DNA from 2 places in the Brassicibacter mesophilus genome. Region 1 is predicted to be linked to the other one. Evidence: riboswitches for the same ligand, from Rfam matches in the RefSeq annotation. Region 1 holds a riboswitch; the other holds the start of a gene.
What was found. Region 1 has a riboswitch for cyclic di-AMP ahead of HNR33_RS13175 (ATP-binding protein). Riboswitches for the same ligand answer to the same signal wherever they lie in the genome.

Region 1 (3,434 bases):
ATTCCTCCCACGTCATAAGCTCTTTTAATATCTTCTTCCTGAGTTTTTGCACTCATGAATATTATCGGAATATGTGAAGTATCCATTTCTTCCTTTAGTGCTTCACATACTAAATACCCATTCATCTTAGGAAGTAAAATGTCTAGTAAGACTACATTAGGCATATACTCATGTGCTACCTCTATTGCATCAAGTCCATTCACAGCTACTCTTACATCATATCCCTCTTTAACAAGAAACATTTTTAATGATAATACTATGTTTTTTTCATCTTCTACTATTAATATCTTTTTCATATCGAGCCCCCTCTATCATACACCTATATATAAAGTAAAATAGAAAGTACTACCTTCTCCTATTTTGCTATTGACCCAGATTTCCCCACCATGAGCATTAATTATTTCTTTGCTTATTGCTAATCCTAATCCTGTTCCCCCTGATGAATCTCCATTTTCATCTTTCACCTGTACAAATTTGCTAAATACCTTATCTTGGTAATCTTCAGGTATCCCTTTCCCATTATCTGAGACAGATACTAGAATCTTATTTGTTGTTTCCTTTGCCATGATCTCTATTTTGCCTGTTCCATCTCTAGGAGTATACCTTAATGCATTTCCAATAAGATTTGTTAACACCCATGATATCTTATTAAAATCGGCTTTAACTTTAGGTAAGGCTTCTTTTATATCAATATTTATTGAAATGTTCTTATCCTTTGCTTGCATATGGAATGGTTTAGCAGCATAATCAACAATTTTTCCTATGTCATTTAATTCAATATCCATATGAACTTTACCTGACTCCAATCTAGATAAATCTAGAAGATCACTTACAAGATTTTTCAACCTTTCATTATCCTCTTTAACTGCATTTAGTAACTCTTCTTGATCTTTATTGATAGTACCGGGTATTTTGTCTAGCATTAATCCTACAGCCATACTAATTGAGGTCAATGGTGTTCTAAATTCGTGAGATACGGTTGAAACAAAGTCTGATTTCATTTGATCAATCTCTTTAAGCTTTGTAATATCCTGCATAAGAGTTACAACACCTACACTATCACCATCCCTATCTTTAATAGGCTTAGCATTTATTCTATAGTGTTTTATTTTTTCATCAACATTAGTAGTGATATCTATATATTTTTTATGATCATTTATATTTTCTAAATTCTTAAACTTGTCAATTATCTCAAATATTTCTTCTCTTTTTATTACTTCTAGAAAATGCTTACCTAATACATTCTTTTCTCTAATACACAAACTTTTTTCTGCAGCTCTATTAACCAACAGTAATCTATTATTTTCATCTGTAACAATAATTCCATCACTGATACTTTCAACTATTGCTTCTGCTTTTTGTTTTTCTTTCATTAGCTTTTTAATATTTAGTAATTCATATGTTTTTAACTTTTCTGACATGATATTAAATTCCCTTGCTAATTCACCTATTTCATTATCACTAGTTATATCTAATTGTTGGCTATAATCACCTTCTGATATTTTTTTGATTTTATCCTTTAAGTTATATATTGGTTTGACTATGTTGTTTGTTAAATAGAATGCAAAAATCAGTCCTACTAAAATTGTTGTTAGTGATACAAATGACGTTGAAAAAGTAGCGCCCTTCGATATTTTGTGTGCTCTGTCCTTACGAATAATCATTCCATCTTGGTTTAAGTTCTGTAAGTTTCTACATTCAGTTTTAGTTTTCTCAAAGGTAGGAAGTATTTGATTATAGTAATAAGTTCTGGCCTCTTCTATTCCTTGGTTCTCTTGAATGCTAATTAATTCATCATATTCATTTAGATACTCAATATATATCTTATTGATCTTTTCAATAATTTCTTTCTCTCCAGGTTCTGTAATATTGTCTTGTGCTCTTGACAACCATTTCAAAAACTCTACTTCATTTTCTTGGAAAATTTTTGTAGTAGTAGAGTTATCACCAAACATATACGCAAGCTCAGCACTATCTTGCCTCTCTATTGCAACTGTCATATTTTGTGCAGCTTCTATGCTTCTATAATTTGAGTACATAATATTTTCAATTGAATCACTTAATCTGTTAAAATTGGTTATCGCCCAGATACTATTAGCTACCAATACAATAAATATAAGAATAAAGATTCCTAGCATTTTAAATTTTATGCTCCTTTTCATTACTTCACCTTCTTTTATAGTAAATTTACAAAAAACAAAAAAACCATGAGAAGTCATGGTTTTAAATATGCGCCATCGGCTCCCCTTTCAACGCTTACGAGGTTAGCTGTCGGGCTCGGATTGAAAGAGTTATCCTATCCATCTCTGGAATTCGCCCCATAATTTTGGGTCCCCCGCTTCATAAAGAACTCAGCGATATTTATTCAATTTTTAATATTGCTAATTATATACCTATAAAAAATATCAGTCAAACACCATTTATGCCTTTATTCTAACAAATAACTGCTTATAAACGATTAGTTAAAACTTATGCTAAATTATAGTGTATATATCTTAATTTTCCTTTATCATAGTTAATTATTCTGAGCTACTTCCTATTAATTCTTTGAATGTTTGAACCCATTTTATCCTATCCCTCCAACTCTAAGTTGGAGGAAAATATGCTGTTTTTAAAATTAATCATACAGCAGAAGCAGTTCAGAAAGCGTGGATTGATATTTTCCCAGAATTATCAAGACAAGGATATCAATTTGATAAAGAAAGGCCAATCATCGAAAGGTATATAGTCGAAATAGTTAATAATCATTGTTGTGAAATTTGTGTACCCGTATATTAAAATAGTAATTGGGTATATTTCAAATTTATCAGCGAGATAGAGTCTGTAAATAACTTTGTGTCTAAGAAAGTTATTTACAGACTCTTGTTGACAGTTCCATAAATAGAATACATCAAATAAGTTGTTATGAAATATACTTTCTCTCACATCCAAAGCTCATCTCAAATTTTATTACCTCTAATGCTCTATTAGTAGAAAATCATGTTTAATGTGCTTGATTTACTCTAAACTACTCTTAACCTCATCTATAAATTCAATTACAGCTTCTTTTGTCGTTGCCCATGAAGTAACCAGTCTAATAGCTAATCTATTGTCGTCTATTTTCTGCCAATTATAAAAGCTAAACTTCTTCTCTAATCTTTCAATTTGTTTGTTTTCTAGAATAGGAAATATTTGATTGGTTGGTGAATTGATTAAAAACTCACAACCAGCTTTTTTTAGCCCTTTAGTCAAAAGATTTGCCATTTCATTAGCATGAGCTGCAAGTTCAAAATAAAGATTATCTTCAAATAATTTTTCAAATTGTATCCCCAATATTTTTCCTTTAGCAAGAAGTGCGCCTTTTTGTTTTATATGATATCTAAACTCTTGTTTTAAATTTTCACTTTTTATTATTAAAGCCTCACCAAGAAGAGCTCCATTTTTAGTTCCACCAA
Region 2 (3,434 bases), on a different contig from region 1:
CATCAAAAACAGGATTTTATTAATTATATTATTGGATTGATGCATTTCATGAATCAGCAATTCGATCAAGCGTTGACATTCTTCTTAAAAATATCAGAGGATGAGGCTATTTATTCAGTGATTCATGCTTATATTATCAGTAGTTTATGGATTATGAGAAAGGAAGAAGAAGCAGAGAGATGGCTAGATGAACAAAATAGAACAGCTAAATTTTTATCATCATTTTTCTATATTTGTAAAGGATATGCTTTGTATAGATTAGATGAAGGATTTAAACAATATCGATATAGCGAGTTAATAATGATGGAAAAACAGAGAATAAATAATATTAGTTTTAAAGAGTGTTTACTTCAAAGTAGCTTATAAATATGAAAAGGATGTGCAAATCACAGCACATCCTTTGATTTAATTATTAAGTTGTTACTGTAGTTGTAGAAGTAGAATTTGGCGCAAAATTATTTACAGCTAATGTGATTGGTGCACTAACAGGAACTGTAGAAGCTTGAGTGATAACAATTTGAGAACCATTAGCGCCAACTGTAAATAAGCTGGACTGTTGTATTTGACCGTTAACAGTTAATAAATAGTATCCATTGTCTGTTGATATAGTTGTTAGATTTCCAGTCATAGTGTTACCTGAATCATCCGTAAAATTGGCAGCTGGAATTGTGATGGTGCCACTAGTTCTATGAGCTGAATTAAATTTATAAAAATATTTCTCTACAGCTGGATTGCTAGTAGTAGTCGTTGTTGTTTCAGCAGTCATAACAAGTCTAAATAATGATGTAGCCATACCTTTCATCTCCTTTTTAATATTTTTGATCATATTAAGCTTTTAATTTTTATCATACGACCATATTTAATCTCTTCTTCTTATGCAGTATATTATATTGATGAATATATTATTTTGACACTAAAACTATAAATACTTAATTATAAAATTATAGAGAACAGGGAGCTGTTTGGTAAGCTTGTTGTTAGAGCTATATGATATGAAATATCCTATATAAAAAGTCCTTGATTAGAATAAAATCTATTCAAGGACTTTCATATTATTTATTTATAAAACACGTGATTTCCAATTCTCATAACATAAGCTTTATTATTTACAATCCATTTTCCTTCTGCTTTATCGGGATTGAAAAAATAAGTTGCACTTCCAACTGGTCTTACACCATTTAAAGCGTCATTTGCAGCGTTTACACTTGCCTGAGAAGGAGTATTATATATAGTACCTTCTGCAACAGGGCTGAACTGAGGAATTCCTTTGTAATCTTCAAATATAACCTCTTTTACAGTATTAGGGAAGTCGCTTGAAATTACTCTGTTTAATATTACATTTCCTACTGATACTTTTCCATTGTACGGTTCAGCTCCAGCTTCAGCTTCAATTATTCGAGAAAGCCAGTATATATCAACTGAAGAAGTATTTCTACTTAGGGTCGTCTCTCGAGTTGCACTAACTGCATATAGCAAAGATTGAGTTTGCTTACCAGCTATTCCATCGATAGTGATTTTATTTGCTTTCTGAAAATTGATAACTGACTTTTCGGTTTTTGGGCCATAGATTCCATCAACAGCTCCAGCTGAAAAACCTTTGTTATTAAGAGCTTGTTGTAATTTTGATACTTCGCTTCCTCTGCTACCAAACTTTAATGTCACATATGGACTTGCTTGACCTTGGGCAGCATATGCACCTGCTATGTTAAATGAGATTAATAATAGTACGAGGAATAAAGATACTATCCTCTTTAAATATATTTTCATGCACTAAACACTCCTTCCTTTTGATTGCTTCCGAAGTTAGCTGACGGGTTCGGGATAGAAGGCTCCCTACCATAACATGTATGGATTAACCCCTATAATGGTTCCTCCGTACCTGAGTATTCCAGGATTCAGCAAGCGCAGTGACTTTGCATATGTAACATTATATAGACTTGACAATGTTATGTCAACTAATTCAAAAAATTGGCACAAATAGCTATCTGTACTAACAATTATAAAAGCCTTAACTCTTTTAGAATTAAGGCTTTATTGATTGTTTACTATAAATTGAATATTATTTGCATTATGCTAAACTAGGTTAAATTGATTTTTACCATTATTGTTAACTATATTATTTTAAGTTAAGCTCTGCTTCAGTAACTAGTTCGTCGATTAACTCCTTTACTGAAACTATTCTATCTATTCGGTAGGCATTTACACCGGCAAAAGCGAACCCAGATGCTAATTTTCCTTTTTGTGCATTAATCAATGCACTAGCTATACAATACTGCACTTCAGCAGGTTTACATGGCTTTAAACAGTTAGTAATGCATTTTATTGGCTTTCTTAATCCTGCTTTAGCCTCGTTTAAGAAATCATTTGATATCGCACGACCAATCATACCAACAGGACTTTGAATTATTTCAATATCCTCAGATTTACACTCTATATATGCTTGCTTAAACCCTTCTGAGGCATCACACTCATGAGTAGCAACGAATCTGCTTCCTATCTGAACTCCAGATGCACCAGCTTTTATTAGCTCAGCTATATCTTTTCCGTTGAAAATACCACCACCTGCTATAACAGGTATTTTCTTTCTATGTTTTTCTTCATAAGGCTTTATTGCATTTAATACATCACGCAATAGTTTGTTTAACTGATATGCTGGTTCATTTAGTTCTTCTTTAGAAAATCCAAGATGTCCACCTGCTTTAGGACCCTCTACAACAACTGCGTCAGGAATAACTTGATAATGCTTATCCCAACTTTTACATATTATTGATGCGGTTCTTCCTGAAGAAACAATCGGAACTATTTTTGTCTCAGTTCCTTTTGTGAACTTAGGGAGACTTAGTGGAAGTCCAGCCCCTGAAAATATGATATCTATTTTTTCTTTAACCGACTCTTTAACCATTTCTTCGAAGTTGTTGAGTACGGTCATCAAGTTTACGCCTATAATCCCATTGCTACATATCTCTTTAGCTTTTCTTATATGAGCTTTTAATGCTCGAATATTAGCTTCTTTCTTATTTTTAAAGTAATCTGGCTCGTTAAAACCAATTTCAACACCAGATATTACTCCAATGCCACCATTTAATGAGACATGACCAGCTAAGTTTGATAAAGAAATTCCTACACCCATACCACCTTGAACAATAGGAACTCTTGCTACGAGATTTCCGATTTTTAGATTTGGCAAATTCATATATTTTTATACCTCCTATATATTATTATCCAATATTAGCACTAGGTAATAAAACCTACTATTAAATTATACAATTAATGAATAGAAAATGATAGCTAATTTTAGTAACTTTATTCTTAATTTGAGTATTTGCATTATTATGTAGTCTATACATTTTACATGTATATTTAGAAAAGGAAATAAAAAAGGGCCTGTTGCAAACGAACTGCTTAGTTCGTTGTTCGACAGACCCTTTTAGCAT

Region 2: linked by a shared signal. The riboswitch ahead of HNR33_RS01500 (cell wall hydrolase) and the one ahead of HNR33_RS13175 (ATP-binding protein) in region 1 are both predicted to bind cyclic di-AMP.

What each region holds. Positions count from the first base shown of each region.
Region 1 is NZ_JBNPXI010000012.1:66,094-69,527, forward strand. Features, by position in the region: gene HNR33_RS13170 (response regulator) at 1-296, opposite strand, end outside; gene HNR33_RS13175 (ATP-binding protein) at 312-2,162, opposite strand; cyclic di-AMP (ydaO/yuaA leader) riboswitch at 2,239-2,367, opposite strand; gene HNR33_RS13180 (hypothetical protein) at 2,653-2,778, shown strand; gene HNR33_RS13185 (threonine aldolase family protein) at 2,998-3,434, opposite strand, start outside.
Region 2 is NZ_JBNPXI010000001.1:293,665-297,098, reverse strand. Features, by position in the region: gene HNR33_RS01510 (glycosyltransferase) at 1-366, shown strand, start outside; gene HNR33_RS01505 (DUF4183 domain-containing protein) at 413-793, opposite strand; gene HNR33_RS01500 (cell wall hydrolase) at 1,057-1,767, opposite strand; cyclic di-AMP (ydaO/yuaA leader) riboswitch at 1,778-1,911, opposite strand; gene HNR33_RS01495 (NAD(P)H-dependent flavin oxidoreductase) at 2,117-3,193, opposite strand.